One region of the Achromobacter sp. ISS7 genome, then DNA from elsewhere that is predicted to be linked to it. Evidence: predicted binding sites of a transcription regulator. Region 1 holds the regulator's gene; each other region holds the start of a gene.
The links. The regulator FNR, encoded in region 1, switches genes on or off when oxygen is low (the NO sensors DNR and NnrR bind a similar motif). The targets are predictions, from matches to a motif close to TTGATNNNNATCAA.
Positions count from the first base shown of each region.

Region 1 (7,414 bases):
GCCAGGGCTTGCTGGAACTTGGTAGTCAGTTTGTCGAATCGCATAATGGTCGTTGTGGCTTGTTGGTGAGCCTGACCGATACGCGCCGGCGGGCTCGATGACCTGAATATGCGGCCGGATGCGAGTATTTCAATACCTCGCCGGCCTCATGGCTTTATGTCCGTGGACACATCCGCGTGCAGCAACAATCTGAACTATGAGCATATACGTTTTTGTCTACGGCACGCTACGCGCGGGCGAAATCAACGACCTGGCGCAGGCCGCCGCCCGCCGCGGCCTGCCGCCGGCCCGCCACGTGGGCGCGGCCACCGTGCCCGGCATGCTGGTGGATTTCGGCGACTGGCCCGGGTTGCTCCCGGTGGCCGACGGCCGGCGGGTGCGGGGCGACATCTACGAGGTCGACCCGGCCCTGGTCGCCCTGATGGATGAGATCGAGGAGTACGCGCCCGGGCGGCCCGGCTGCTTCGTGCGCCGGCCGGTGCTGGCGCGGCCGCTGGCGCCCGGCGCCGCCCCGGTGGCCTGCGAGTATTACCCCATCGACCCGGCCTGGCGCGGGACGGCGGCGGACATCGACGGCGACGACTGGGTCGCCTACCGCCAGGCCCGTCCGGCCCGGATGCCGCCGTAGGAATGCGCTGCAAAACGCCCCGTAAGACACCCGTAGTAACAACGGACTACAATGGAGACCTGTCTTCACGCTTTAAGCCCCTCCAGGCTACCCGCCGGGTCCGGGCACTATAAAGGTCATCGTATGCAAAAACGGGTTCCCGTTGCCCCTGATGCCGCCCACTGTTCCACGTGTATGTTGGGCCACGTGTGTGTCCCGGTCGGGATGGCAGCCGCCGAAGTAGAAAAGCTGGACGAACTGGTGAAAGAGCGCGTGCGCCTCGAAAAGGGCAAGACGCTGTATTCGCTGGATCACCCCCTGGACGCCGTCTACGGCGTGCGCTTCGGCAGCCTGAAAACGCAGCTCGAAGACGCCACCGGCCAGATCCAGATCACCGGCTTCCACCTGCCCGGCGAGATCGTCGGCATGGACGGCATGCTCGACGGCAAGCACGTCTCGGCCGCCGTCGCCCTGGAAGACTCCGAAGTCTGCGTGATCCGCCTGAACGAAGTCGACCGCGTGGCCACCCACCTGCCCTCGCTGCAGCAGCAGTTCCGCCGCCTGATGAGCCGCGAGATCACGCGCTCGCACCAGATGCTGGCGTCGCTGGGCTCGATGCGTTCCGAACAGCGCCTGGCCGCGTTCCTGCTCAACCTGTCGCAACGCTATGCGTCGCTCGGCTACTCGTCGACCGAATTCGTGCTGCGCATGAGCCGCGAGGAAATCGGCAACTATCTCGGCCTGACGCTGGAAACGGTCAGCCGGCTGTTCTCGCGCTTCGCGCGCGATGGCCTGATCCGCATCAACCAGCGCGAAGTCCGCATCCTGGACCAACCCGCGCTCAAGCAACTGCTGGGCCACGAGGGCTGCTGACGCCCGCCCGCGCCATGCGCCGCACAGCCGTACCCGGCGCCGCGCAGCCCCATCCGGCGCCGCGCCTGCCGCGCTCGCGCGGCGCCTTGGGCGCGGCGGCGCTGGCCCTGGCGGCCCTGCTGCCCCTGGCGGCGCGCGCGCAGACGCCGCTGCCCGATCCCTACGATTACGACGAGCCCGCGCCCGCCCCCAAGCGCGTGGTGATTCCGCGCTGGCAGACGCTCGAACTGGGCAAGCCCGGCCACCGCTACAAGGTACCGGTCTATGCTAACCGGAACCTGGCGCGCGGCGACCTGAGCGATATCAAGCAAATCGTGATCGTGTTCCATGGGGTCAAGCGCAACGCCGACGCCTATTACGAAACCGTCGCCACGGTGCTGGCGGCCAACCCGGCGCGCGCCAACGACACCCTGATCCTGGCGCCGCGCTTCGTCGGCGTGATCGACTCGGGCTACGCCGGCATGGCGGCCTGGCGCAAGTCCAGCTGGGAAGACGGCGAGGACAGCGTGCAGGCCAATGGCCGGCCGGCGCCGGTCAGCTCGTTCCAGGTGATCGACGACCTGCTGCGCAGCCTGGACGACCGCAAGCGCCTGCCGACCCTGGCCGGCATCGTGCTGGCCGGCCACTCCGGCGGCGCCCAGCTGGTGCAGCGCTATGCCGTGCTGAACCAGATCGACGGCCCGCTGCGCCGCGACGGCATCGCCGTGCGCTACGTGGTGGCCAATCCCTCGTCCTACCTGTATCTGACCAAGGAACGCCCGCGTCCCGACGGCAAGGGCTACGCGCCCTACGAGCGCGGCATCTGCCCCACCTACAACCAGTACAAGTACGGCACCGACAAGCTGCCCCCGTTCGCGCAGGAAACCGACGACACGCGCCTGTTCATCCGCTACGCGGCGCGCGACGTGACCTACCTGCTGGGCGGCGCCGACAACAATCCCGAGCATCGCCTGCTGGACAAGACCTGCGGCGCCGAGGCCCAGGGCGCCACCCGGCTGGCACGCGGCACCGCCTACCTGCAATACGAGCGCATCGTCGCCGCGCGCGGCAACCGGCCGGTGACGCTGCACCGCGCCGGCTTCGAAGTGACCGGCGTCGGCCACGAGAACAAGGGCATGTTCAGCTCGGTCTGCGGCGCGCGCGCGCTGCTGGGCGAGAACGCCCTGGCGCCGGCCGGCGCGGCCGCCTGCACGGTGATCGAGCCGCCGCGCAAGTAGGGCGCGCGCCCCACTCAACGCAACCGCCAGACCCGCCAGGAAAGCCGCGCGGCCCCGTGCACGGCGCAATGCGCCGCGAGCCGCATTCCGCGCCAGGGGCCGCAAGCCGCGTGCCCGACTCGCGATCATTGTTGACACCAAGCTGAACAAATATCCCGGACGCGCGCGGGGGTGCATTTTCGCGCCGGCAGGCGCAAGATAGGCGGGTACCGTCTCCGTGGAAGACAGATATGAGCCAAGCGTATCTCGACATGCCCGACGCCAAACGCCGCATCAAGGCGATCTTCGTCGGCTCCATGGGCAACCTGGTCGAATGGTATGACTTCTACGCCTATACCGCCTTCGCCCTGTACTTCGCCCCCGCCTTCTTCCCCTCGCACGACCCGGTCGTGCAGCAGCTGAACGCCGCCACGCTGTTCGCCGCCGGCTTCATCGTGCGGCCGCTGGGCGGCTGGCTGTTCGGCCACCTGGCCGACCGCCACGGGCGACGATTGTCGCTGATGGTCTCGGTCGGCATGATGTGCGTCGGCTCGCTGATCATCGCGGTCACGCCCACCTACGCGTCCATCGGGCTGGCGGCGCCGGCGCTCCTGGCGCTGGCGCGGGTCATCGAGGGCCTGAGCCTGGGCGGCGAATACGGCGCCAGCGCCACCTACCTCACCGAGATCGCCGACCCGGACCACCGCGGCTTCTATTCCAGCTTCCAGTACGTCACGCTGATCGGCGGCCAGCTCTGCGCCATCCTGGTGCTGCTGTTGCTGCAGAACGTGTTCCTGACGCACGAGCAATTGGTGGAATGGGGCTGGCGCATTCCGTTCGTGATCGGCGCCATGCTGGCCATCATCACCGCCGTCATGCGGCGCGACATGCCCGAGACCGATTCCTACAAGCAGGCCAGCCAGAGCAAGCCCAAGACCAGCTCGTTGCGCGGCCTGCTGCGCTATCCGCGCGAGGTCGCGATCGTGGTCGGCCTGACGGCCGGCGGCACGGCGGCGTTCTACACCTTCACCACCTACATGCAGACCTTCGTGCGGCAGACCGCCGGGTTCTCCGACATCGTCACCACCTACGTGATCGCCGCGTCGCTGATCTTCGCGCTGATCCTGCAGCCGCTGTACGGCGCGCTATCCGACAAGATCGGGCGCAAGCCGCTGCTGGTGTTCTTCGGCATCGCCGGCGCGCTGCTCACCGTGCCGCTGCTGATGACGCTGTCGCACACGCGCTCGCCGTTCATCGCCTTCCTGCTGATCTGCGCGGCCTGGATCTTCACCGCCGGCTACACCTCGATCAACGCGGTGGTGAAGGCCGAGCTGTTCCCCACCAACATCCGCGCCACCGGCGTGGCGGTGCCCTACGCCATCACCGTGTCGATCTTCGGCGGCACGGCGCCGGCCATCGCGCTGTGGTTCAAGCAGCAGGGCCACGAAGAGTGGTTCTACTACTACCTGGCGGGCGTGATCTTCATTTCGCTGCTGGTGTACGCGACCATGCGCGACACCAAGCATCAGTCGGCCATGCACCGGCACGATTGACGGCGCCTGCGCGGCGCATGGCCGGCGCGCCCTGGCGTCAGCCCGGCTGATGCGCGCTGACCGCGTCCAGCACGCGGGCCGAGTACACCATCGCCGCGCCCGCGTTCAAGGCCACCGCCACGCCCAGCGCCTCGCCGATTTCCTCGCGGCTGGCGCCGTGCTTGAGCGCCTGCGCCGAATGCACGGTGATGCAGCCGTCGCAGCGGGTCGTCACCGCCACCGCCAACGCGATCAGTTCGCGCGTCTTGGCATCCAGGTGCGCGGTCTTGGCGCCGGCGGCCGACAGCGCCTGGTAGCCCTTGAGCGTGTCGGGCGTCAGCGCGCCCAGCTCGCCGATGCGGCCCATCAGTTCCTTTTGGTAGTTCACCCAATCCAGCATGTCCTGCTCCTGAAAAAACGGCGAGGCGGGATGCCTGACGCCATGGAGGCAGTATGCGCTGCGGGACAGCAATTATTTAGCTGGAAAATCGCGGTTATATGCTGATTCGTCTCAACGGAGATCCGGCGCTTGCCGCATGGGACGGCCGGCAAACCGGCGGCCTGGCCTAGCGGCGCGCGCCCGTCAGCGGCCGGGGCGGCGCCGGCGGCGCGGGTTCGAGGGGCGCGGCCTGCAGCGACTGGATTTCCAGCGGCGAACGGGCCTGGGCCACGCAGGGCAGGATCCAGCCCTCTTCCTTTTCATCGCGCGACAGGCCCGGCCATTCGATGCGGTAGGCGATCTCGCCTTCCAGCATCAGGCACATGCAGGCGCGACAGGTGCCGTTGCGGCAGGAACTGGGCAGCTTGATGCCGGCGGCCTGCGCGGCCGCCAGCACGGTCGAATCGGCATTCGCCTCGAAGCGCAGGCCGGACGGTTGCACCAGGACGGGAAAGGCGGGCATGGTCGGCGGAATCATTCGTCTTGTGGGGACGCCGGCGCGGGCCGGCCTTCAGGGCGGGCCCTGGGAGGCCGGCGCCCGCTCAGGCGGGATGGTCCTGCCAGTCCAGCTGCCAGGCGCCGGACAGCACGTTCTGCAGCCACAGCGTGCAGGTCAGGGTCTTGGCGTCGGTGACTTCGCCCTTGGCGCAGGCCGCGAACAGTTCCTCTGGATGGGCACTGAAGACGTCGAGGAATTCATCCTGGTCCAGCTGTTGCGGACCGGCGCGCAAACCGCGCGCGAAGTAGATGTGGATGATCTCGGTGGAATAGGCGATGGCCAGGTGCAGCGCGCCGGCGCGGGCCCACTGGGTGGCGGTATAGCCGGTTTCCTCGAGCAGCTCGCGCTTGCCGCAGGCCAGCGGGTCTTCGCCCGGATCGAGTTTGCCGGCGGGAAATTCGGTCATGACGCGGCCGATCGGATAGCGGTACTGGCGCTCGAGCAGCACGCGGCCGTCGTCCAGCAACGGGATCACCACCACCGCGCCGGGGTGCACCACGTACTCGCGCGTCGAGGTGTGGCCGTTGGGCAGGCGGACGGTGTCGTTGCGGACCTTGAGGAAGCGGCCGTCGTAGGCGGGCTCGCTGGAGACGCGTTCTTCGAACAGATGGGAATCGGGCTTGTCGGTCATGGCGCGGCGTGGGAAGGGGCAGGCGCCGGCGCGCAAAGGCGGCCGACGCGAAGAGCTTGCAGCTTACCATCGCGCCCGTCATGGCTGCGTCACGGCCGCGGCGCGCAAGCGCTGGCGGCGGGCCGCGCGCGCGGCGGCTGACCCGCGCCAATTCCGCGCCAATTCCGCGCTGGCGGCCGCGCGGTGTTCAGCCGTCGACGCGGATCACGATCTTGCCGAAGTGGCGGCCCGAGGCCAGGTGCTCGAAGGCGGCCGGCGCCTCGTCGAAGCCGTAGACGCGGTCGATCACCGGCGCGATGCGCGCCCGATCGACCAGCCGCGTCACGTCCTCCAGCATCTTGCGGCTGCCCACGAAGATGCCTTCCAGGCGCTTGTTGCCGGCGATCAGCGCCAGCGGCGACACCGGCACCGAGGCGAAGCCGCTGACGCCGCCAATGATGCCGACCGCGCCGCCATGGCGCACCGCCGCGATCGAGCGTTGCAGCGTGCCTTCGCCGCCCACTTCCAGAACCACGTGGGCGCCTTCGCCGCCGGTCGCGCGCAGCACTTCGTCCTGCCATTCGGAGTGGTCGCGGTAATTGATCAGGTCGTCGGCGCCGAGCTCGCGGGCCCGCGCCACCTTGTCGTGGCTGGACGAGGTGATGATGGCGCGCAGGCCCGCGGCCTTGGCCAGTTGCAGGCCCCAGATCGAGACCCCGCCGGTGCCCAGCAGCAGCGCGGTCTGGCCGGCGCGGGCGCGGCCGGCGACGAACAGCGCGTTCCAGGCGGTGACGGCGGCGCACGGCAAGGTCGCGGCCTGTTCGTCCGACAGCGAGTCGGGAATCGCCACCAGCGAATGCTCCGAGAAGACGACCTCGCTGGCCAGCACGCCGTCGCTGGCGGCGCCGGGCGCCCGCGCGGTGTTGGCGGGCGTGGGCTCGCCGTCGATCCAGTCCGGCAGGAAGGCGCCCATGACCCGGTCGCCCGCCTTGAAGCGCGTGACGCCGGCGCCCACCGCCAGCACCTCGCCGGCGGCGTCGGAGGCCGGCACCACGGGGCTGCCCGCCACCTTCAGGTAATCGCCACGGGCGACCATCAGGTCGCGGAAGTTGAGCGAGACGGCCTTGATGCGCACGCGCACCTCGAAGGGGCCGGGTTCGCGCGCCGTCTGCGCCACGCGCTGGAGCGAGCCGATGCCTTGGCCGGGAGTGATCTGGTATGCCTGCATGATGATGTCCTCTGGGTGATTTGCGGAGCGCCGCCCAACACAGGGCGGCGCGGTATGGGTACGATATAGGGGAATAAGACTACCCAGTGGCGGCATTTATTCACTTGAATGTCGCCTGATTGGAACCAATATCCGCAGGAAAGCCCCATGGCCACTCCCTACTCCCACGACCGCCTGGGCGGCATCGAGGTCTTCGTGCAGGCCGCCGAGGCCGGCAGTTTCGCGCTGGCGGCCGACCGCCTGAACCTGACGCGCTCGGCGGTCGGCAAATCGATCGCCCGGCTCGAGGCGCGGCTGGGCGCGCGCCTGTTCCACCGCACCACGCGCCAGCAAAGCCTGACGGACGCCGGCCAGGCCTACTACGACCGCTGCGTGCGGGCCCTGACCGAGCTGTACGACGCCGAAGCGGAACTGGACAGCGGCCGGCGTT
Region 1 is NZ_JAWRZD010000001.1:2,961,327-2,968,740, forward strand. Features, by position in the region: gene clpB (ATP-dependent chaperone ClpB) at 1-44, opposite strand, end outside; gene AC1HFW_RS13280 (gamma-glutamylcyclotransferase family protein) at 197-628, shown strand; gene fnr (fumarate/nitrate reduction transcriptional regulator Fnr) at 752-1,480, shown strand; gene AC1HFW_RS13290 (hypothetical protein) at 1,495-2,697, shown strand; gene AC1HFW_RS13295 (MFS transporter) at 2,928-4,229, shown strand; gene AC1HFW_RS13300 (carboxymuconolactone decarboxylase family protein) at 4,267-4,608, opposite strand; gene AC1HFW_RS13305 (2Fe-2S iron-sulfur cluster-binding protein) at 4,775-5,110, opposite strand; gene AC1HFW_RS13310 (NUDIX domain-containing protein) at 5,190-5,777, opposite strand; gene AC1HFW_RS13315 (zinc-dependent alcohol dehydrogenase family protein) at 5,965-6,984, opposite strand; gene AC1HFW_RS13320 (LysR family transcriptional regulator) at 7,132-7,414, shown strand, end outside.

Region 2 (7,414 bases), 2.4 Mb from region 1:
CAATGGCTGGCGGGCTACGAGCTGGAGCATCGCGTCAGCGACGCGCTGACCCTGCGCCAGAACCTGCGCTACGGCCGCCTGGATCTCGACTACTCGGCGGTCCAGGCCAACGGTTATCTGGCCGTGAACGACGATGCCACCGACCCGACCAACTACCAGACGCTGCGGCGCTCGGTGTCCGGCAGCCGCGAACGCATCAGCAGCTTCACCATGGACAACCAGGCGCAGACGGACCTGGCGCTGGGCGACTGGCGCCACCGCATCCTGGTCGGCGTGGACTACCAACGCACCGGCATCGACCAGGTCAGTTTCAGCGGCGGCAGCGCGCCCCCGCTGAGCGTGTATGACCCGAAATATCACCAGGGCTCGGTCATGCGCGCCGCGCCCTGGATGGACGCGGACCTGACCCTGGCACAGACCGGCCTGTACCTGCAGGACCAGATCAAGTGGAACGAACGCTGGGTCGCCACGCTGGGCGGCCGCTACGACATGGCCGACATCAAGGTCCGCAGCCGCCTGGATGACAGCACCACCAAGTTGCGCAACAACAAATTCAGCGGCCGCGCCGGTCTCGTGTACGTCGACCCGACCGGCTGGGCGCCGTACGTCAGCTATTCCGAATCGTTCATTCCCACGGCCACGCTGGACCCGACCCAGAAGCAGCCGTTCAAGCCCGAGACCAGCCGCCAGTACGAGGCCGGGATCCGCTACCAGCCTCCCGGCACCAAGGACAGCTACAGCGCGGCGGTGTTCGACCTGCGGCGCCAGAACTACATCAGCTACGACGCCGACGCCATGCCCAGGCAGACCGGCGAAGTCACCGTGCGCGGCGTCGAGTTCGAAGCCACGCTGCAACCGATTCCGCGCCTGAATGTGATCGCCTCGTACTCGTGGACGCCCAAGGCGGTGGTGACCGCCAGCAGCAATCCCGCCGAGATCGGCAAGCAGGCCACCGCCGTGCCGCTGAACCGGGCGTCGCTGTGGGTGGATTACCGCTTCGAGTCGCGAATCAAGGTCGGCCTGGGCGCGCGCTTCACCGGCTCCAACCGTGGCGACGGTGGCGAAGCGCCTGTGCCGGTGCCGTCGTTCGTGCTGTTCGACGCCATGATCGGCTACGAGACCGGTCGTTGGAACCTGGCGCTGAACGCGCGCAACCTGACCAACAAGACCTATATCGCCAACTGCGGCTACGGCAGCTGCTACTACGGCGACCCGCGCACGGTGGTCGCCACCGCCAGCTATCGCTGGTAGCGCGTCGGCGGGCGCGTTACAGCAGCCCGCAGATCAGCGCCACGTGCGCCTCGCGCCGTTCCGGCAGGTTCAGGCGCTCGTCCGGTCCCAGCAGGATCGCCATGAAGATGGCGTGCACCACTGGCGACAGCAGCAGCCACGGATGCCGCAGCGCGGCGCCGTCGCCGCACAGGCCGCGCTCGCGCGCCAGTTCCAGCAGGCGCGCGATATCGGCCTGGTGGGCGTCGGCGGTGTCCTGGCGCCAACGCCGCGCCAGGTGCGGTACGCGGCCGCTTTCGGCCAGCAGCAGGCGCATCGCGGTGATCATGGCCGGGTTGGCCAGGCTGGCATGGAGATGGTTGACGATGCGCTCGGCCAGATGGCGCGGCGTGGCCGAGCCCTCTACCAGGGCGCGGGCGTCCAGCCGCGGCGGGCTCAGGTAGCGCGCCAGCAGCGCCTCGAACACCTCTTCCTTGCTGGCGAAATGCGCGTACAGGCCGCCCTTGGACAGGCCGGCGCGCGCGGCGATGTCGTCCATCCGGGCGCCGGCATAGCCGGCGGCCGAAAACTCCTGCAGCGCGGCGTCAAGGATCTGCCCGACGCGCACGGTTGGCGGGAGACGCTGACGTGGCGTGCTCATCACCCTGGCTCCTGTGCGAGTTGGCGCGACGTCATGGCCGGCCAACACACCCATTAAAAACCGACCAGTCAGTCGTTAGCTTGATCCTGATCAAGGATTGCCCACCCCCGCGGCGGCACAATGGACGCAAGACGGTTGAGTCGGATTGGTCCGACGCCAGGCCACAAACCCGGTTTCGTGACGGTCCGGCCCCACGCGAGCGGCACTCCCGCCGCCCGCGCCACGGAGCCATCATGCCGAAAACGCCCCCGCCAGCCCCCAAGCAGACCGCGGCGCCCGCAGGCCGGTTCGATGACGACGCCTGGCGCCAATGGCCCTATGCGCTGTGGCGCCTGGGCTTCGAGCAGGCCCGGCGCAACGGCGACGCCTATGTCCGCGCCCTGCCCCTGGCCGACCGCCACCAGCGCGAGCTGGCCGCCTTCGCGGCGCGCCAGTGGCTGGAGCCGCTGGCGCCCGACAACAACCCGTTCACCAACCCCGTGGTGCTGCGCCAGACCGTCCGCGAGGGCGGCGCCAACCTGCTGCGCGGCGCGCAGGCGGCCTGGGAAGACGGGCTGCGCCAATGGAGCGGACTGCCGCCGGCCGGTGCGGACCGATTCCGTCCCGGCCACGAAGTGGCGGCCACGCCCGGCAAGGTGGTGCTGCGCAATCGCCTGGCCGAACTGATCCAGTACCGCCCCATGACCGCCCGCACCCGGCCGGAGCCGATCTTCATCGTGCCCGCCTGGATCATGAAGTACTACATCCTGGATCTGTCGCCGCACAACTCGTTGATCGCCTATCTGGTCGGCCAGGGCTACACGGTGTTCTGCGTGTCGTGGAAGAACCCCACCGCCGCGGACCGCGACCTGGGCATGGACGACTACCTGCGCCTGGGCGTGCATGAGCCGCTGGCGGCGATCGAGGCGATCGTCCCCGGCGCCGCGATCCACGCGGCGGGCTATTGCCTGGGCGGCACGCTGCTGGCGATGGCCGCCAGCGCCATGGCGCGCGACGGCGACCGGCGCCTGGCCAGCCTCAGCCTGCTGGCCGCGCAGACCGACTTCAGCGAACCCGGCGAACTGGGCCTGTTCATCGACGATGTCCAGGTCGCGCTGCTGGAAACGCAGATGGCGGCCCTGGGCTACTTCCCGGCGCGGCAGATGAGCGGCGCGTTCCAGCTGCTGCGCTCGCAGCAGCTGGTGTGGTCGCGCATGGTGTCGGAATACCTGCTGGGCCAGCGCCGCCCCATGACCGACCTGCAGGCCTGGAATGCCGACGCCACCCGCATGCCGGCGCGCATGCACGGCCAATACCTGCGCCGCCTGTTCCTGGACAACGACCTGGCCGCCGGCCGCTATGAGATCGATGGTCGTCCGCTGCGACTGGCCGACCTGACCCTGCCGACGTTCTGCGTCGGCACCGAAACCGACCACGTGGCGCCATGGCGCTCGGTCTACAAGCTGCACGACCTGTCGCCCGCGCCGCTGACCTTCGTGCTGACCAGCGGCGGCCACAACGCCGGCATCGTCAGCGAACCCGGCCATCCACGGCGGCGCTTTCGCAGCCTGCTGCGGCCGGCCGCCGCGCCGGCGTTGGCCCCGGACGACTGGCTGGCGGCCGCCACGCCGCACGACGGTTCCTGGTGGCCGCACTGGCGCGCCTGGCTCGATGCCCTGTCGGGCGACCCCGCCAAACCGCCGGCCCTGGGCGCCGCGCGCAAGGGCTACCCCCCGCTGGGCGATGCGCCCGGCACTTACGTGATGGAGAGATAAGGCATGACTCGGCGTACCCCTCCGGCATGGCGCGCCGCCCGCCTCGCGCCCGTTGCGCTGGCCCTGCTGCTGGCGCAAGGCTGCGTGTCCATGGCGCCGCAGTACGTGCGCCCCGACCTCCCGGTGGCCGCGACTTATCCCGAACCGGCCGGCGCGGCGACGGCGGCTCCCGACGCGGCCCGCGTGGGCTGGCGCGACTACTTCGCCGATCCCGTGCTGCAGGGCCTCATCACCGACGCCCTGGCCTACAACCGCGACCTGCGCACCGCCCTGCTGCGCGTGGAAGAGGCGCGCGCACTCTATGGCATCCAGCGCGCCGACCAGTTCCCCACGCTCGGCGTGCAGGCCGATGGCGCTCGCGGCCGCACGCCGGGCGACCTGAACCTGACCGGCCAGCCGCAAGTGGCCAGCCAGTACCAGGTCGGCCTGGGCATGGCGGCCTGGGAACTGGACTTCTGGGGCCGCGTGCGCAGCCTGAAGGACGCCGCGCTCGAGAACTACCTGGCTTCCGACGCCGCCGCCGAGGCGGCCACGCTGAGCCTGATCGCGCAGGTGGCCGACAGCTACCTGTCGCTGCGCGAACTGGATGAACGCCTGGCGCTGACGCGCGAGACCATCGCCTCGCGCGAGGAATCGCTGCGCATCTTCCGCCGCCGCTACGAGGTCGGCTCGATCTCCAAGCTCGACCTGACCCAGGTCGAAACCCTGTGGCAGCAGGCCCGCGCGCTGGGCGCCGATCTCGAACGCCAACGCGCCACCCAGGCCCACGCGCTGGAGCTGTTGACCGGCAAGCCGCTGGCGCTGCCCCTGCCGCAGGCGGGCCTGGACGACGCCAGCGTGATGCGCGACCTGCCCGCCGGCCTGCCCTCCGACCTGCTGGCGAACCGCCCCGACATCGTCGCCGCCGAACACCAGCTGCGCGCCGCCAATGCCAACATCGGCGCGGCCCGCGCCGCGTTCTTCCCCCGCATCACGCTGACCGGCGCCTTCGGCACCGCCAGCGCCGAACTCGACGGCCTGTTCGGCAGCGGCAGCCGCGCCTGGAACTTCGCGCCCAGCATCAACCTGCCGATCTTCGACGCCGGCCGCCGCGGCGCCAACCTGGACCTGGCCGAGGTGCGCCGCGACCAGGCCGTGGCCGGCTACGAACGCGCCATCCAGAGCGCCTTCAAGGATGTCGCCGACGCGCTGTCGGCGCGCCGCTGGCTGGCCGAGCAGGTCGAGGTGCTGCGCGCCACCGTCGCCGCGCAAGGCGAGCGCGCGCGCCTGGCCAAACTGCGCTACGACCACGGCGCCTCGCCCTACCTCGAAGTGCTCGACGCCCAGCGCGACCTGCTGGCCGCGCAACAGACGCTGGTGCAGACGCGGCGCGCGCTGCTGTCGGCCCGCGTCGGCCTGTATGCCGCGCTCGGCGGCGGCACCCAGGCGCCCGCCACGCCGACGCCCACGCCCGACACCGCCGCCGTCCCGACCGCCCCCGCGCCGACCGACACAGGATCCGCATCATGAAGCTGCCCACCCGAAAACTGATTCCCGTCCTCGTGATCCTGGCCGTGGCCGCCGCAGGCTACTACGGCTGGCGCATGCTGTCCGACACCGGCCCCGGCGCCGGCTTCGTCAGCGGCAACGGCCGCATCGAGGCCACCGAGGTCGACGTCGCCACCAAGCTGGCCGGCCGCGTGCAGGACGTGCTGGTGAGCGAGGGCGACTTCGTCGCCGCCGGCCAGCCGCTGGCGCGCATGCAGATCGACACGCTGCAGGCGCAGCGCGAGGAAGCCCGCGCCCAGCACCAGCAGGCCATCAACAACGCCGCCAGCGCCAGCGCCCAGATCGCGCAACGCGAGAGCGACAAGCTGGCCGCCGAGGCCGTGGTGGTGCAGCGCGAAAGCGAGCTGGACGCCGCGCGCCGGCGCCTGGCGCGTTCCGAGACCCTGTCCAGGGAAGGCGCCTCGTCGATCCAGGAACTGGATGACGACCGCGCCCGCGTGCGCAGCGCGCAGGCCGCCGTCAACGCCGCGCGCGCCCAGGTCAAGGCGGCGCAGGCGGCCATCGACGCGGCCAAGGCGGCCCAGGTGGGCGCCCAGTCCGCGGTCAACGCGGCGCTGGCCACCATTGCCCGCATCGAGGCCGACATCACCGACAGCGAGCTGCGCGCGCCGCGCGACGGCCGCGTGCAGTACCGCGTGGCGCAGGCCGGCGAAGTGCTGGGCGCCGGCGGCAAGGTGCTGAACATGGTGGACCTGGCCGACGTCTACATGACCTTCTTCCTGCCGGAGCAGGCGGCGGGCCGCGTGGCGCTGGGGCAGGACGTGCGCATCGTGCTGGACGCCGCGCCGCAGTACGTGATCCCGGCCAAGGTGTCGTTCGTGGCCAGCACCGCGCAGTTCACGCCCAAGACCGTCGAGACCGCCACCGAGCGCCAGAAGCTGATGTTCCGCGTCAAGGCGCAAATCGATCCCGAGCTGCTGCGGCAACACCTGCGGCAGGTCAAGACCGGGCTGCCCGGCGTGGCCTGGCTGAAGCTGGACGGCGACGCGCAATGGCCCGCCAACCTTGAAGTCAAGGTGCCGTGATGACCACGACCACGACAGCCTCCTCCGCCCCGGTGGTCAAGCTGTCGGGAGTGACGCTGCGCTATGGCAAGACGCTGGCGCTGGACGATATCTCCCTGGACATCCCCGCCGGCCGCATGGTGGGCCTGATCGGCCCGGACGGCGTGGGCAAGTCGAGCCTGCTGGCGCTGGCCGCGGGATCGCGCGCGGTGCAGGCCGGCACGGTCGAGGTGCTGGATGGCGACATGGCCAGCAAGGCGCACCGCGACGCGGTCTGCCCGCGCATCGCCTACATGCCGCAGGGCCTGGGCAAGAATCTCTACCCGACCCTGTCGGTGGAAGAGAACCTGCAATTCTTCGGCCGCCTGTTCGGCCACGGCGAGGCCGAGCGCCGCCGCCGCATCGACAGCCTGACGCAGAGCACCGGCATGGCGTCGTTCCTGTCGCGTCCGGCCGGCAAGCTGTCCGGGGGCATGAAACAGAAGCTGGGCCTGTGCTGCGCGCTGATCCACGACCCCGACCTGCTGATCCTGGACGAACCCACCACCGGCGTCGACCCGCTGGCGCGCGCGCAGTTCTGGGACCTGATCAACGACATCCGCCGCGAACGCCCGGGCATGAGCGTAATCGTGGCCACCGCCTACATGGACGAGGCCCAGCGCTTCGACTGGCTGATCGCCATGGACGCCGGCCGCGTGCTGGCCACCGGCACGCCCGACGAGCTGCGCCAGCGCACCGACACCGACACGCTGGAAGCCGCCTTCATCGCCCTGCTGCCCGAGGAAAAGCGGCGCGGCCACAAGCCCGTCGAGATCCCGCCGCTGACGCTGGACGACGACGCCGTCATCGCCATCGAAGCGCGCGACCTGACCATGCGCTTCGGCGACTTCGTCGCGGTCGACCACGTCAACTTCCGCATCCGCAAGGGCGAGATCTTCGGCTTCCTGGGCTCCAACGGCTGCGGCAAGTCCACCACCATGAAGATGCTGACCGGCCTGCTGCCGGCCAGCGAGGGCAAGGCCTGGCTGTTCGGCGCCGAGGTGGATCCGCGCAACATCGACACGCGGCGCCGCGTCGGCTACATGTCGCAGGCCTTCTCGCTGTACGGCGAGCTGACGGTGCGGCAGAACCTGGTGCTGCATGCGCGGCTGTTCCACGTGCCCGAGGCCGAGATTGCGGGCCGGGTCGACGAGATGGCGGCGCGCTTCGACCTGGGCGAGTCGCTGGATGAACTGCCC
Region 2 is NZ_JAWRZD010000001.1:5,397,999-5,405,412, reverse strand. Features, by position in the region: gene AC1HFW_RS24580 (TonB-dependent siderophore receptor) at 1-1,251, shown strand, start outside; gene AC1HFW_RS24575 (TetR/AcrR family transcriptional regulator) at 1,268-1,870, opposite strand; gene AC1HFW_RS24570 (PHA/PHB synthase family protein) at 2,104-3,624, shown strand; gene AC1HFW_RS24565 (efflux transporter outer membrane subunit) at 3,628-5,133, shown strand; gene AC1HFW_RS24560 (HlyD family secretion protein) at 5,130-6,197, shown strand; gene rbbA (ribosome-associated ATPase/putative transporter RbbA) at 6,197-7,414, shown strand, end outside.
Region 2: AC1HFW_RS24570 (PHA/PHB synthase family protein) is a predicted target of FNR. The motif match lies at 1,951-1,964, and genes of this name have one in related genera.

Region 3 (7,414 bases), 2.0 Mb from region 1:
CGCGGACGCAGCCATGCGCGCCGACGAGGAACTGCAACGCGACCTGCTGCAGGACCTGGCCCAACGCCACCCCGGCCGGGCGGCGGTCACGGGCCAGCGCGCCGGCATCGCCGCCGCCTGCCTGCTGAGCCTGGCGCTGCCTTTGGCGGCGGCGCTGCTCTACAACCACCTGGGCAACCCGCGCGCCGCCGCCAGCGCGGCCAGCGCCAGCGCCGCCGAACCGCACGCCGGCGACGACGGCGACACCATGGCGCTGGCCATCAACGCGCTGGCCCAGCGCCTGCGCGCCGCGCCGGACGACGCCGACGGCTGGTACACGCTGGCGCGTTCCTATGAAACCCTGGGCCGCTACGACGACGCGGCGGCCGCCTATCGCGAAGTGCTGCGGCTGGCGCCGGCGCAGCCGCAGGTGCTGGCCGACCTGGCCGACGCGCTGCTGTCCGCCAACCAGGGCGCGCCGGACGCGGCCTCGATCGCCGCAGTGGCGCAGGCGCTGGCGGCCAACCCCGACCAGCCCAAGGCCCTGGCGCTGGCCGGCATGATGGCCCTGCGGCGCGGCGACGCCGCCCAGGCGCTGGAATACTGGCAACGCCTGCAAGGACTGCTGCCGCCGGATTCCGAGGCGGCGCGCCAGATCGAGACCAATATCGCGCAGGCGCGCGCCATGGCGTCGGCGGGCAGTTCGCAACCGGCGACGGCGCCTGGCCCGGCCGCGGCCACGGCTCCGGCAACACCATCGTCAACACCGGCCGCCAGCCAGGCCGCCGCCCCCGGCCGCCTCAGCGGCCAGGCGCGCATCGCGCCCGCCCTGATGGCCCAGGTGCAGCCGACCGACACCGTCTTCATCCTGGCGCGGCCCGCCTCGGGCTCGCGCATGCCGCTGGCCGTGCTGCGGCTGCGCGCCGCCGACCTGCCGCGCGCCTTCACGCTCGACGACAGCAACGCCATGTCACCGCAGGCCCTGCTGTCCAGCGCCGGCCGGGTGCGCGTCGAAATCCGCGTCAGCCGCTCAGGCACGGCCATGCCGCAAGCCGGCGACCTGGGCGGCACGCCAGTGGAGGTCGACGTGCCGGCCAGCGGATTGGAACTGGTGGCCGACACCGTGCTGCGCTAGCGCGGCGCTTCAGGCCCTTTCGATGCGCGCCGGCAACCCCTGCCGCACCGCCGCGCCCGAGACCCAGTCGATCCAGACGTTGGCATGCTCGCCGCGCGTCGCGTCGCCAAAGCCCAGGTCGTTCAGGTTCACGCCCGCCGCCAGCGCCGGATCGTGCGGCATCGGCTTGCCATCGACCAGGTGGGCGCGCGCGCCCAGCTCGGTATGGCCATAGCCGTGCTCGATACCGACCGCGCCCGGCTGGATGCCGTCGCGCAGCAGCGCCAGCCCCGTCACCGCGCCGCCCGGCGTGACGATGCGCACCCGGTCGCCGTTGCGCAGCCCCAGCCGCTCGCCGTCCTGCCGGTTGATCGACACCGGATTGTGCGGATGCACCTGGCGCAGGCGGTCCACCCCGATCGACATCGAACTCATCAGGTTGGACTTGAACGAACTCAAGAGGAACGGCCAGTCCGCCCGCGGATACTGCTGGCGCACGTCGCGCCCGTCCGCCAGCCGCGCCGGATACCAGGTGGGGCAGCCGCTGTAGCGCTCGCCCGTCATGGCGTGGCGGAACCCGGCCAGTTCCTCGCTCCATACCTGCAACGGCTTGGCCCAGGCCTGGCGGGTCTGGCCAGCGTCGTTCCAGGCGTCGCGCATGCGGTCGAAGCGCCCGCCGCGACTCATCACCATGGCCACGCGGCGCCACTCCTCGGGCTTGAGCTTGCCTTGCAGCACGTCGCGGTAGCGCGCCACGCCGGTCAATTCCAGGTCGTCGTCGCTTGCCTCGGGCACGGGCCGGCCGGCGCCGAAGGCAATGTTGGCGATGCCGCGCAGGAAGAAGTCCTCGGCCGTGTCCAGCGGATAGCGGTTGCCGTCCGCGTCGGCGATGGCGTTGGCGCCAAAGCCCGGCATGCCCAGCCGCTTGGCGCAGGCAATCAGGAACGACTCCAGGCACACCGGCGCGCCGTCGGCAGTGCGCGCCACCGTGGGCTCGACCGCCGGCCAGCGCACCGTCGAGGCCTTGGCCACCACGTCCGCCCACGGCGCCGACACGCCCCAGCTTTCGTAGGTGACGGTGTCGGGCACGATGTAGTCGGCCAGCGCGTTGGTCTCGTTGATGAACGGATTGATCGACACCGACAGCGGCAGGACCTTGGGGTCCTTCATCTTGTCCAGCAGCACGTTCTTCAGCCCGGCGATGCCGTAGATCGGGTTGCTCATGTGGTTGAACCAGACCTTGGCGCGGTACGGATAGCCCGCCAGCGCCGACGCCAGCATCTCGGAACTCAGGCCGCCGGTGGCCGGATACCAGGGCGCGGCGGCCGGATAGACCGGCTGGCCAGCGGCCTGCTTGCGCTTGAACTCGCTCGATTTCTCGTACGGGAAGCGGTTGCGCGACAGCCCCACGCCCTTGGGCGTGGCGCGGTTGGCAAAGCCCGCGATGTTGTAGCGCGGCCCCGCGCCATAGGGCGGGAACGGGCCGGCGTCCAGCACCAGGCCGCCCTCGACGTTGAGGTTGCCCACCAGCGTGTTGAGCATGGCGATGGCGTAGGCGGTGTAGAAGCCCGCGCCGCTCATGGTGCCGCCGTGCGCATCGGCCACGGCGCGCTTGCCGTGGCTGGTGAAGCGTTCGGCCAGCTCGGCGATCTTGGCCGCCGGCACGCCGCACAACGCGGCGTACTCCTGCGGCGACTTGCGCCGCGCCTCGTCGCGCAGCAGCGCCAGCGCGCTGCATACCCGTAGCGCGGCCGGCGCGCCCGCCAGGCCCGGCGCCGCCACCGCCTCGTCCACGAACAGCGTGGCCGGCAGCTCGCCGGTATGCGGCGCCAGCGTGCCGTCTTCCCGCCGCACCACGTACACGTCTTCCCATTTGTCGCCGGCGTCGGCCGGCTTGGCCCAGCCCAGGTCGGCGCCGCGCAGGAAGCTGCCCAGGCGCGCATGGCCGGGCTCGGCGATCACCAGGTGCGTGGCATTGGTCCACGCCGCCTCGCCCGCCGCCTTCATCGCTGCCGGGCCGGGCTGCGCCAGCGCGCGCGCATCGAAGCGTTCGTGGTCCAGGATCCAGCGGATCAGGCCCATCGCCAGCGCCAGGTCGCTGGCCGGATTGACCGGCACCCATTCATTGCCCGATCCGGCCGACAGGCTGGACGAGGCCGGCAGCATCGGCGACACCACCACGTAGCTGAAGCCGGCTTCCTCGGGCCGGGTGCGGGCCTCGGCCAGCTGGCGCGCCTGGCGCTGGAACGGGTTGCCGGCCTGCGCCGGCGCCGCGCCGATGAACAGGCCAAAGCGGGCGTTGTCCCAGTCGGGCTTGCCGTGCGGCATGCCCTTCAGGTCGCCCAGCGCCGCGCCCGCGCCAACGCGGAAGCTCTGCCCGCAATAGGAACCGTGGTTGCTGAAGTTGACGGTGCCGAACGACTGGCCGGCAAAGCGCTGGATCAGCGGCGTGCGGCCTTCGTTGGAGGCATCGGTGAACAGGAACTGGTTGACCTTGGCGCCGTACTCCGGGTTGGCCGGGTCCAGCGGCGTGTCGCGGTCGAAGATCGCGCGCAGGCCGTCCACGTGGCCTTCGCCGAACAGGTCGCCGCCCTCGCACACTTCCTGCACCAGCTGCTCGAAGGAAATCGTCTGCCACTTGCCTTCGCCGCGGCCGCCGACGCGCTTGAGCGGCTGCAGCACGCGGTACGGGCTGTGCATCTGCTCCAGCATGGCCGAGCCGCGCGCACAGGACGTGGCGCGCCCTTCCAGGCCGGCGTCGCCGCCCAGTTGCGCATAGGTCTCGCGCACCGGCGTGTCCATCGCGGCCGGCCGGGTGGTGGCCAGCGGATGATAGGGGTTGCCGGCCACCCGCAGGATGCGGTTGGTCGCGGTATCGACGCGCAGGCGCACGCCGCATTGCGTCCAGCACCCAAGGCAGCTGGAGGGGCTCACGGTCTGGCCCGGCTGCGTCGACAGCAGGCCCGTGACCGCGTCGATGCGGAATTCCGGCGTCAGCGAATTGCCGCGCACGGCATGCGCGGTGGGCACGCCGGCCGTGCCCTGCGCCAGGCCCTTGACGGCCTTGGCGACGGTCTCGCCGTAGCCGGCCGCGAAGGCGGCCAGGCCACCGGCCACCATGCCGCCGCGCGCGATCAGCTTGCGGCGCGCGGCGTTGTCGGGTTGATCGGGTCCGTCCGCGTGGGCGTCGGGCGTATCGTCTTGGTGTTGCTTGTCCATGGTCATCTCGATGCGAATTCGTGTCGGGCCGGCGGCGTCAGGCCGCCAGGCCGCGGGTGCGGGCCGGGAACAGTTCCAGCGCGTAGGTCACGGCGGCCACCAGCGCGACGCACAGGCCCAGCACGCCGATCATGCCGAGCAGGCCGTCGCTGCCCCAGGGCATGTCGTACAGGTACAGGCCGGCGCCATACTTGGGCACGCCCTGCACGCTCATGAACACCACCCAGCGGAAGATCCAGGCGGCCGCCAACATGGTCAGCGCCAGCGCGGCCGACGGCAGCGGCGCGGCCAGGGTGCGCGGCGCGCGCTGCAGCAGCGCGATCATGCACAGCCCGGTTATCACGGCGCCCGCCAGGCTGGCGCGCCACACCGGGAAGCCGCCGAACAGGCGCAGCGCGGCGTCGAACGACGGGTCCTGGCCCAACAGGCCCAGCAGCACCCAGGCGCCCGCCCCGATCAGCATCATCACCACCGCCGTCACGCTCAGGCGGCGCAACAGCTCGACCGGCAGCGCCTTCAGGCCGCCCGGCAGCCAGCGCGCCACCAGGAACATCGCCCCCAGCGCCCCCAGCCACGCGGTCAGCGCGAAATTCAGCGGCAGGAACGGCGTGTGCCACAGCGGCCGCGCCCGCAGCACCATCACTTCGGCGCCGGTGTAGACCAGTATCGACACGGCCGACAACGCCAGCGCGATGCCCAGCAGGCGCACCCAGACCATGCGCCCCCACCACCAGGCGGCGCAGAACAGCACCGCCAGCCCGGTGAAGACCGGCAGCAGCAGCGCGCCCAGCCACATCCACGACCACGGCGTCAGGCGGGTATAGAAATGCCAGAAGCGGCCCGGCTGGTGCAGGTCGGCCAGCAGCGACACGGGCGCGGCGATGGCGCACACCAACAACACGGTGACCGCGGCCGGCAGCAGGCGGCGCGCCGGCGATCCGGCCTCGCCAAAGGCGCCGCCGGCGGCGGTCAGGGCCGCGGTCGCGGCGATGCCGATGAGGAAAAAGTACTGCACGGCCCACGGCAGCCAGGCGGCGTCGTAGACCGGCGTCAGCAATTCGGTGATCTGCATGGTGGTCCCCTTCTCAATGGCCGCCGGCCAGCCGCACGCCGGCCTGGCCATCGATCTGGTGCACGAAGGCATCGGGCAGGCCGATGTAATAGACGTGGGGGTCGGTCTTCATCTCGGGCTTGAGCACCTTGATGTCGGCGCGATGCTCGGCCAGCTGCCGCGAGATGGCGCTGTCCGGATCGTTCAGGTCGCCGATGACGCGGGCGCCGCCCACGCAGCTTTCGACACAGGCCGGCAGCAGGCCGGCTTCGAGCCGGTGCTCGCAGAAGGTGCACTTGTCGGCGGTCTGGGTGTCGTGGTTGATGAAGCGGGCGTCGTACGGACAGGCTTGCACGCAGTAGCCGCAGCCGACGCAGCGCTGGTTGTCGACCAGCACGATGCCATCTTCGCGCTGGAACGTGGCCTGCACCGGACAGACCGGCACACAGGGCGGGTTGTCGCAGTGGTTGCACAGGCGCGGCAGCATCACCATGGCACAGGGGCCGCCGCTGTCGGGCTGCACTTCGTATTGCAGGACGGTGGTGCGGAACTGGCCGACGGGCGGCAGGTTCTCAAGCGAACAGCTGACCGTACAGGACTGGCAGCCGATGCATTTGCGCAGGTCGACGAGCATGCCGTAGCGCTTGCCGGGGATGCCGGGACGACGGGGAGGTTGCTGGTTGATGCCGGTGCCGGCTTCGGCACGGATGGGGATGATGGTGGCCGCGGCGCTCAGGCCGAGCAGGTTTTTCAGGAAACCGCGTTTGCCCGGGAGGGGGACTTCGGGTGGGGGGTGTGACACAAGCTTCTCCGCGAATCATGTTGTTGTGTCATTAACTTATCGCTTTTGGTTATATAGAGGGTTGATGTTGGTCAATGGGGGACGGGTTTATCGAGGACTTGATGTGTTCCTCTTGGGGAACTGCGGGTGAAGGGAGGCTTGCTTGGTGTGGCGGAGGGCAGCTTGCTTGGGCCGCCAGGGGCGTCGGGACCCCGGCGGGCGCGGCCTGCGGGGGTGGTCCGGCCCGCCGGGGCCGGACTGCCCCGTGCTCATCCTCGTGGGCGCCTGCGGCGCCTGCCTTCGGATTCCGCCGGGCACCCCCTGGACGGCCGCGCCCGCCGGGGTCCCGACGCCCCTGGCTACAGTCATTGCTGGCGGTGGTTGCCATGGGGGGCGGTTTGCTTGGCCTCTTTCTGGGGGCCGTCTGGCGCTGGAAGAGTTTGTGTTGCCCGTCCATGAGGGCCGCCCTGCGCGGCCCTCATGGACTTACGCGGGGGTTTGAATGTCGGTCAGGTGGGTGGGGTCAGCGCGTTGCGCCAGGCGGCCAGTTTCTTGTCGAATGACGCGGCGGCGTGGGCGGGGCTGGTGGATGGCAGGTCGACGTACTGCAACGGGTGGTCTGCCAGCAGCGGCAGCACGTGGCGGCGATAGAGCGTGGCGGCCTTGGCGCCGTTGAAGCAGATGCGGATGAGGTGCGGGTGGGCCTGGAGGAACGTGGGGAAGTCGTTGGGGACCAGGGTGTCGGCGCGGATGTCGGCGTCGAGGCTGCCGGGGCGTTCGCAGGCCTGCAGCACGTCCCAGAGGGCGATGCCGGCGTGTTGCAGGGCCCGCAGGCGCGCGGGGTAGTCGGCGGCGGGGTCGAAGCCCAGGACCTGGGCGGCGATGGGCCAGAAGGCGTTGCGGGGGTGGGCGTAATAGCGCACCTGCCTGAGCGAGGCGACGCCGGGCATGGAGCCCCGCACCAGGATGCGGGCGTCGGCGGCGGCGACCGGGGCGAAGCCCTGGACGTGGAGGGATCGCGCTGTCGCGGCAGTATCGGCTTGAGGTGGCATGGTGCAAGGATACCCGTACGGCAGTCGGCGTCCTATTCCTGGAACGGTGCTTATCAATAGGGGGGACTACCGCAACCGGCGTCCCGCCCTTATCTTGATAGGTATGACGAACGGCCCCGCAGGGGCCGCGCAACAGGAATGACGATCATGAAGAAGATTCTGGGTGTGCATGCCAGCCCGCGTCCCCACTGGGTGGGCGACGGCTTTCCGGTGCGCTC
Region 3 is NZ_JAWRZD010000001.1:968,675-976,088, reverse strand. Features, by position in the region: gene ccmI (c-type cytochrome biogenesis protein CcmI) at 1-1,114, shown strand, start outside; gene AC1HFW_RS04505 (molybdopterin dinucleotide binding domain-containing protein) at 1,124-4,312, opposite strand; gene nrfD (NrfD/PsrC family molybdoenzyme membrane anchor subunit) at 4,350-5,384, opposite strand; gene dsrO (sulfate reduction electron transfer complex DsrMKJOP subunit DsrO) at 5,398-6,165, opposite strand; gene AC1HFW_RS04490 (DNA-deoxyinosine glycosylase) at 6,654-7,196, opposite strand; gene AC1HFW_RS04485 (pirin family protein) at 7,344-7,414, shown strand, end outside.
Region 3: dsrO (sulfate reduction electron transfer complex DsrMKJOP subunit DsrO) is a predicted target of FNR. The motif match lies at 6,227-6,240, and genes of this name have one in related genera.

Region 4 (7,414 bases), 1.4 Mb from region 1:
CCATTTGCGGGCCGGTGGCCCGCGCAATGCCTGCACAGTAGCGAAGCGCCCGAGGGATAAAAAGTTCTTTTTTTGGATCAATCCTTATCTGAATTTCAGATGCCCCACGTTGCGCACCAAATCGGGGCGGTTGAAGAATTCCTATGAAATTTCAGGGATTTCCCTGAGATTCCCTGCACCCCGATGGCGCGGATAAACAGATATTCTGGCGGCTGACTATCTATTAATCAGATATTGCCGCCATGTCGCTTACCCTCCGGCAGCTCAAATATTTCGTCGCGGCCGCCGAACTCGGACAGATCTCACAAGCGGCGATCCAGCTGGCGATCTCGCAATCGGCCGTCACCACCGCCATCCGCGAACTGGAAGAGAGCGTGGGCTCGCCACTGTTCCAGCGCAGCGCCAGCGGCGTGGCGCTGACCGAGACCGGACGCGGCTTCCTCAACCACGCCTACAACATCCTGTCGTCGGTCGACGAGGCGCTGCGCATGCCCAGCGCCGATGCGCGCGAGAGCGGGCGCCTGCTGCTGGCGGCGTCCTACACCGTGATCGGCTACTTCCTGCCGTACCACCTGCAGCGCCTGTCGCAGCTCTATCCCAACCTGGACATCCAGCTGCACGAGCTCAACCGCAACGCGATCGAGGAAGGCCTGATCGCGCACCGCTACGACATGGCGGTGCTGCTGACCTCGAACGTGGTGAATCCGGAACTGGCGGTCGAGCATTTCTTCGGCTCGCCGCGGCGGCTGTGGGTGCCCGCGCGCCATCCGCTGCTGGCGCGCGACACCGTCACGCTGGAAGACGTGGCGCACGAACCGTTCATCATGCTGACCGTCGACGAGGCCGCGCACACCGCGCTGCGCTACTGGAGCGAGACGCCGTTCCGCCCCGACGTGCGCCTGCGCACCTCGTCGGTGGAAGCGGTGCGCAGCATGGTGGCCAACGGCGGCGGCGTGGCGGTGCTGTCGGACATGGTCTATCGCCCGTGGTCGCTGGAAGGCCGCCGCATCGAGACCATCCAGTTGAAGGATCCGATCCCGCCGATGAACGTGGGCCTGGCCTGGCGCAAGGGCGCCGACATCACGGGTCCGATGCGCGCGGTGCGCGACTATTTCCGCCACGCCTACGCCGTGCCGCGCGGCACCGACACCTTGCGTTGAGTCCGATTCGTGCGTAGTTGTGGCGCTGCAACCACGCGCCGCGTTGCCGCTTGATACACGTCAAGACCCGCTTTTCCCGCCTCTGCGAACCTGAATGCCTACATTCACGCAATACACGGAGAGAGGAAATGTTCGCGACGTATCGGCGCACCCGCGCCCTTGCCCTGGCCACTGCCTGCGGCGCCACCCTGATGCTTGCCGCCCCCGCCCATGCCCACGAAGCCGGCGACATCCTGTTCCGGGTCGGCGCGACGCAGGTCCGTCCCGCATCCAACAACGGCACCGTGCTCGATGGCACCGTCAAGCTCGACGCCAACAACAACGTACGCCCCAGCTTCACGCTGGCCTACATGGCCACGCGCAACATCGGCATCGAACTGCTGGGCGCCTGGCCGTTCCAGCACGACGTGAGCGGCAGCGGGCTGGGCAAGATCGGTTCGAGCAAGCAGCTGCCGCCGACCCTCAGCCTGCAATGGCACATCCTGCCCGACAGCATGGTGCAGCCGTACATCGGCGTCGGCATCAACTACACCAAGTTCTTCGACACCAAGGCCGAAGGCGCGCTCAAGGGTTCGGACCTGAAGATGGGCGATTCGTGGGGCGTGGCCGCGCAACTGGGCGCGGACATCAAGATCAGCGAACGCTGGTTCATGAACGCCGACATCCGCTACATCGACATCAAGTCGAAGGTGAAGCTCAACGGCGAACACATCGGCACCGCCCGCATCAACCCGTGGGTCGCCACGCTGGGCGTCGGCTACCGCTTCTGATTTCCACGCCCCATCGGCTACTGGCGTCGCTGCGCCAGTAGCTGCTGCAACGCCTGCAATGCAGGCGTTTCGTCGTCCGCGCGCCAGATCAATCGCGTCTGCGCGCGGCCGTGCTTGCCGGACAGCGGCGTCACGCGCAACGACTGCTCCGCCCCCAGCACCGCCAGCACCGAGCGCGGCACGATCGCCACGCCCGACCCCGCGGCCACGCAGGCCACGATCGCGTGGTACGACGCGAACTCCATCACCTTGCCCGGCGCCACGCCTTCCTGGCCGAACCAGGATTCCAGGATGCGGCGATAAGAACACCCCGCCGCGAACGCGATGACGCTGCGATCGCCCACGTCCTTGGGACCGTGGATCTCGGGCCAGGCCAGCGGCGAGATCAACGCCAGCTCTTCCTCGAACGCCGGCTGCTGCGCCAAGCCCTCCGCCTCGAAGGGCTGGGCCACGAACGCGGCCTCGATCTCGAAGTCGCGCACCTTGGCCGCCAACGCGCCCGAGGTCCCGGTCACCAGTTCGATCCGCACTTTCGGCCAGGCCGCGTGGTATGCCGCCAGGATGGGCGGCAGGCGCGCCGCGGCCGTGCTTTCCATGGTGCCGATGCGCAGCAGGCCTTGCGGCGCGCCGTCGCGCACGGCCGCCTGGGCCTCGGCCGACAGGCGCAGCATGCGGTCGGCATAGGACAGCAGCACGCGCCCCTGTTCCGACAGCACCAGGCGCCGGTTCTGCCGGCGGAACAGCGGCGCCTCCAGCGTCGCCTCGAGCTGCTTGAGGCGGGTCGAGACGTTGGACTGCACCCGGTTCAGGTGGGCCGCGGCGCGCGCCACGCCGCCATGGTCCGCCACCGCCTTGAAGATCTGCAGCGCGTCGAGGTCTAAGTTTCTCATTTCAAGAACTCATGTTCTTAATAATTCACTATTCAAGATATTAGTACAGCCGTAGAGTGGGAGCCATGTCAATAGCCACCCACCCCGATCCCGCGCCCCCGCGCGGCGCCCTCAGCCTGGCCTTGCCGGCCGCGCTGGCGCTGGCCGCCGCCATGGGCATCGGCCGCTTCGCCTTCACCCCGGTCTGGCCGCTCATGGCCCAGGAAGCCGGGCTGTCGCTGGCGCAGGGGAGCTGGCTGGCGTCGGCCAACTACGCCGGCTACCTGCTGGGCGCGCTGGCCGCCGCGGTGCGACCGCCGCGCCATCCGCGCGCCATGCTGGCGGTCAGCCTGCTGGCCGTGGCCTTGCTGACGCTGGCCATGCCGTGGGTCCACGGCGTCCTGGCCTGGAGCCTGCTGCGGCTGGTGGCGGGCTATGGCAGCGCCAGCGCCTTCATCTGCGTGGCCGCCGCGCGTCCGGTCGGGCCCGGCGACCCGCGCGCCCCGGCAGTGTCCGCCATCACCTACGCCGGCGTCGGCGCCGGCATCGCGCTGACGGGCCTGGCCTGCCTGGCGCTGATGGCGTCCGGCGCCGGCGCCAATGCCAACTGGACCGCGCTGGGCGGACTGACGCTGGCGCTGTCGGCGCTGGCCTGGCCGGGCCTGAACCGCCCGGCCCCGGCCCACCACCTGGCCGCCGCGCCCGCCCCGGGACGCCTGCCGCCGGGCATCGGCCGGCTGGCGCTGCACTACGGCGTGTTCGGCGCCGGCTACATCATTCCCGCCACCTTCCTGCCCGCCATGGCCCGCGAGATCATTCCCGACCCGGCGGTGTTCGGCTGGGCCTGGCCGCTGTTCGGCCTGGCCGCCGCGCTCTCCTGCCTGGTGGCGCCGCGCGTGGCGCAGGCCCGCGACGACAAGACCGTGTGGCGCGGCGCGCAGGCGGTGATGGCGCTGGGCATGCTGGCGGTGGCGGTGTGGCACGACATCGCCGCGGTCATCGTCGCCGCGCTGCTGGTGGGCGGCACGTTCATGGTCATCACCCAATCGGGCATGCTGGCCGCGCAGCGGCTGGCCGGCAGCGCCGCGCCGCGGGCCGCGGCCGTCATGACGTCGGCCTTTGCCGCCGGCCAGATCATCGGCCCGCTGCTGGCCTCCGGCGCGGCGCGCTGGGGCGCCAGCCTGCCGCAAGTGCTGGCCGGCGGCGCGGCGCTGCTGGCGCTGTCGGCCTGGCGCTTGGGAAATATCAGCGCCGCGGGCAAGAACGCTGGGCATAATGCGATCGGTTCCCAGGAACCATCAAATTAAGAGAGAGGAGTCACCCAGCATGAAATCGCTACGCCCCCTGGTCGCCGCCCTGGCCACCTTCGCCGCCCTTGGCGGCACCGCCCACGCCCAGGCCACCGACTGGCCCGCCAAGCCCATCACCATGATCGTGCCCTACGCCCCGGGCGGCTTCGCCGATACCCGCGTGCGCCTGCTGGCGCGCAAGCTGGGCGAATCGCTGGGCCAGCCGATCGTGGTCGAGAACAAGGCAGGCGCGGGCGGCGTGGTCGGCACCAACCTGATCGCCAAGGCGGCGCCCGACGGCTACACCATCGGCACCGGCAACCTGGCGCCAATGGCGGTCAACCCGTCGCTGATGAAGGACATGCCGTACAACCCGCAAAAGGACCTGGCGCCGGTCATCCTGATCGAGAACAGCCCGCTGGTGCTGAGCGTGAACAACGAACTGCCGGTCAAGACCCTGGCCGACCTGATCGCCATGGCCAAGAAGCAGCCCGGCAAGCTGTCGTTCGGTTCGTCCGGCGTGGGCGGCGCGCACCACCTGTCCGGCGAGATGTTCCGCGAGCAGGCCAAGATCGACATCGTGCACGTGCCCTACAAAGGCGGCAGCCTGGCCGCGACCGACCTGATGGGCGGCCACATCTCGATGATGTTCGAGATGGGCTATTCGGCGCTGCCGGCCATCCAGGGCCAGAAGATCCACCCGATCGCGGTGACGTCGGCCCAGCGCCTGGCGGTGCTGCCGGACGTGCCGACCATGGCCGAATCCGGCCTGCCGGGCTTCGAGTCGTACAACTGGCAGGGCATCGTCGCCCCCGCCGGCACCCCGGCGCCCATCATCGCCAAGCTCAATGCCGAGTTCAACCGCATCCTGAAGGAACCCGACGTGCAGAAGGCCATCGCCGACACCGGCAGCCAGGCCGGCGGCGGCACGCCCGAGGAATTCGGCGCGTTCATCAAGAGCGAAACGGCCAAGTGGGCGCAGGTCATCAAGGCTGGAAACATCCAGCTCCAGTAAGCCAACCAGGAGTATCCCCATGACATCCCGCCTTTCCGATCTGCTCAAGCTTGACCACCCCATCATCCAGGCGCCCATGGCGGGCGGCGCGACGACGGTGGAGCTGGTGTCGGAGGCCTCGAAGGCGGGTGTCCTGGGTTCGCTGGGCGCGGCCTACCTGACGCCCGAGCAGATCGAGACGACCGCCGCCGCGATCCGCGAGCGCACCGACCGGCCGTTCGGCATCAACCTGTTCGCGGCGGTGCCCGAGCAGCCCTTCCAGGGCGACGCCAACCGCATGCTGGCCCTGTTGGCGCGCTACCACGCCCAGCTGGGCCTGCCGGCGCCCGTCGCCCCCGGCCCGCAGGCCGATCCGCTGCCCGGCCAGATCGAGGCCGTGCTGCGCGTGAAGCCGGCGGTCCTGAGCTTCACCTTCGGCCGCCTGCCGACGGACGTGCTGGCGCGCTGCCGTGAACTGGGCATCCTGACGGTCGGCACGGCCACCACCGTGCGCGAAGCCGTGGTGCTGGAGCAGGACGGGGTCGACGCCGTCGTGGCCCAGGGGGCCGAGGCGGGCGGGCACCGCGGCACCTTCCTGGACGATTTCGAGCATTCGCTGATCGGCACCATGGCCCTGGTGCCGCAGGTGGCCGACGCGGTGTCCATCCCGGTGATTGCCTCCGGCGGCATCATGGACGGCCGCGGCATCGCCGCCGCGCTGGCCCTGGGCGCGGACGTCGCACAAATGGGGACAGCATTCCTGACCACGGACGAAGCCGGCATCGGCGACGCCTACAAGGCGGTGCTGCCCGCCTCGCGCCCGGAACAGTCGCGGGTGACCCGGGCCTTCTCCGGACGCCCGGCGCGCGGGATCGTGAATTCCTTCATGCGCGACGCCGACCAACTTTCGGACGATATCCTGCCGTACCCGCTGCAGAACGCGCTGACCCGCCCGATGCGCACGGCCGGCGGCAAGGCCGGCAACATCGCCGTCCTGTCGCTGTGGGCCGGCCAGGGCGCGCCGCTGGCGCGGCGGGAAAGCACGGCCGCGCTGGTGGCCCGGCTGGCGCGCGAAACCGCCGCGGCGCGCGGCCGCGGCCAAGCCTGACGGACCCGGGCGCGGGTGGGTCGGGGGCCCCTTGGCCCCCGAGGATTGTTCCCAATGGCGAAAACACTGTTCCATAGAGGGCCATATCCCACTGCGATGACAATTCGTCGGGCTACAATGGCCCCTCGCCGCCGGGTGCGACGGGTCTTTTCTCGTCCCCGGCATATGAGTAACAGGGCGCTTCCCGACGCAGCCCGTCTCGCTCGCGCCGGCCGGATGTCCCGCCCGCGCACCAGCGTGGCGGCAGGGCATTCGCCACCGAAACACCCTTTTGTTGCCCATGCCCGATCAAACCCGCAGCACCCCGGAATTCGCCCTGCGCCTGGAAGGTGTGGCGCTAGGCTACGGTGATTTCACCGTCTTGCGCGACATTTCCATGGAAGCGCGCTCGGGCCAGGTGGTCGCCATCATGGGCGGCTCGGGCTCCGGCAAGACCACCCTGCTGCGGGCCGCCACCGGCCAGCTCATCGCGCAACAAGGCACCGTGCTGGCGTTCGGCCAGGACATCGCCCAGGCCACGCCGGCCGAACTGCAGTCCCTGCGCAAGCGCATGGGCGTGCTGTTCCAGCAGGGCGCGCTGTTCACCGACCTGAACGTGTTCGAGAACGTCGCCTTCCCGCTGCGCGAACACACCACGCTGGCCGAATCCGAAATCACCGCCCGCGTGCTCGACAAGCTCGACGCCGTCGGCCTGCGCGCCGCCGCCCACCTGAAGGTGGCCGAAGTCTCTGGCGGCATGGCCCGCCGGGTGGCGCTGGCCCGCGCGGTGGTGCTGGAACCCGAACTGATCCTGTACGACGAACCCTTCGCCGGCCTCGACCCGATCTCGCTGGGCATCACCGCCCGACTGATCCGCAGCCTGGCCGACCGCCTGGGTTGCGCCTCGGTGCTGATCACCCACGACGTGCACGAATCGTTCGCGATCGCCGACCAGGTCTACCTGGTGGGGCAGGGCCAGCTCAAGGCCGCCGGCAGTCCCGAGAGCCTGTCGGCCTCGCAGGACCCCTACGTGCAGCAATTCCTCAAAGGCGAACCCGACGGCCCGGTCGCGTTCCAGTACCCCGAAACGCCGGCCTTCCAGAAATGGCTGTCGCAACAACAAGGGCGCAAGGCATGAGCGGATCCAACAACGCCGTGAGCGCACTGGGCGGCTGGGTGCGCACCCGCATCGCCGGCATCGGCTACTTCACCCGGTTCTTCGGCGCCATGCTGGCGCGCAGCGGC
Region 4 is NZ_JAWRZD010000001.1:4,372,486-4,379,899, forward strand. Features, by position in the region: gene AC1HFW_RS19690 (LysR family transcriptional regulator) at 243-1,160, shown strand; gene AC1HFW_RS19695 (OmpW/AlkL family protein) at 1,289-1,930, shown strand; gene AC1HFW_RS19700 (LysR family transcriptional regulator) at 1,948-2,820, opposite strand; gene AC1HFW_RS19705 (YbfB/YjiJ family MFS transporter) at 2,886-4,106, shown strand; gene AC1HFW_RS19710 (Bug family tripartite tricarboxylate transporter substrate binding protein) at 4,126-5,103, shown strand; gene AC1HFW_RS19715 (NAD(P)H-dependent flavin oxidoreductase) at 5,123-6,190, shown strand; gene AC1HFW_RS19720 (ABC transporter ATP-binding protein) at 6,471-7,307, shown strand; gene mlaE (lipid asymmetry maintenance ABC transporter permease subunit MlaE) at 7,304-7,414, shown strand, end outside.
Region 4: AC1HFW_RS19695 (OmpW/AlkL family protein) is a predicted target of FNR. The motif match lies at 1,211-1,224, and genes of this name have one in related genera.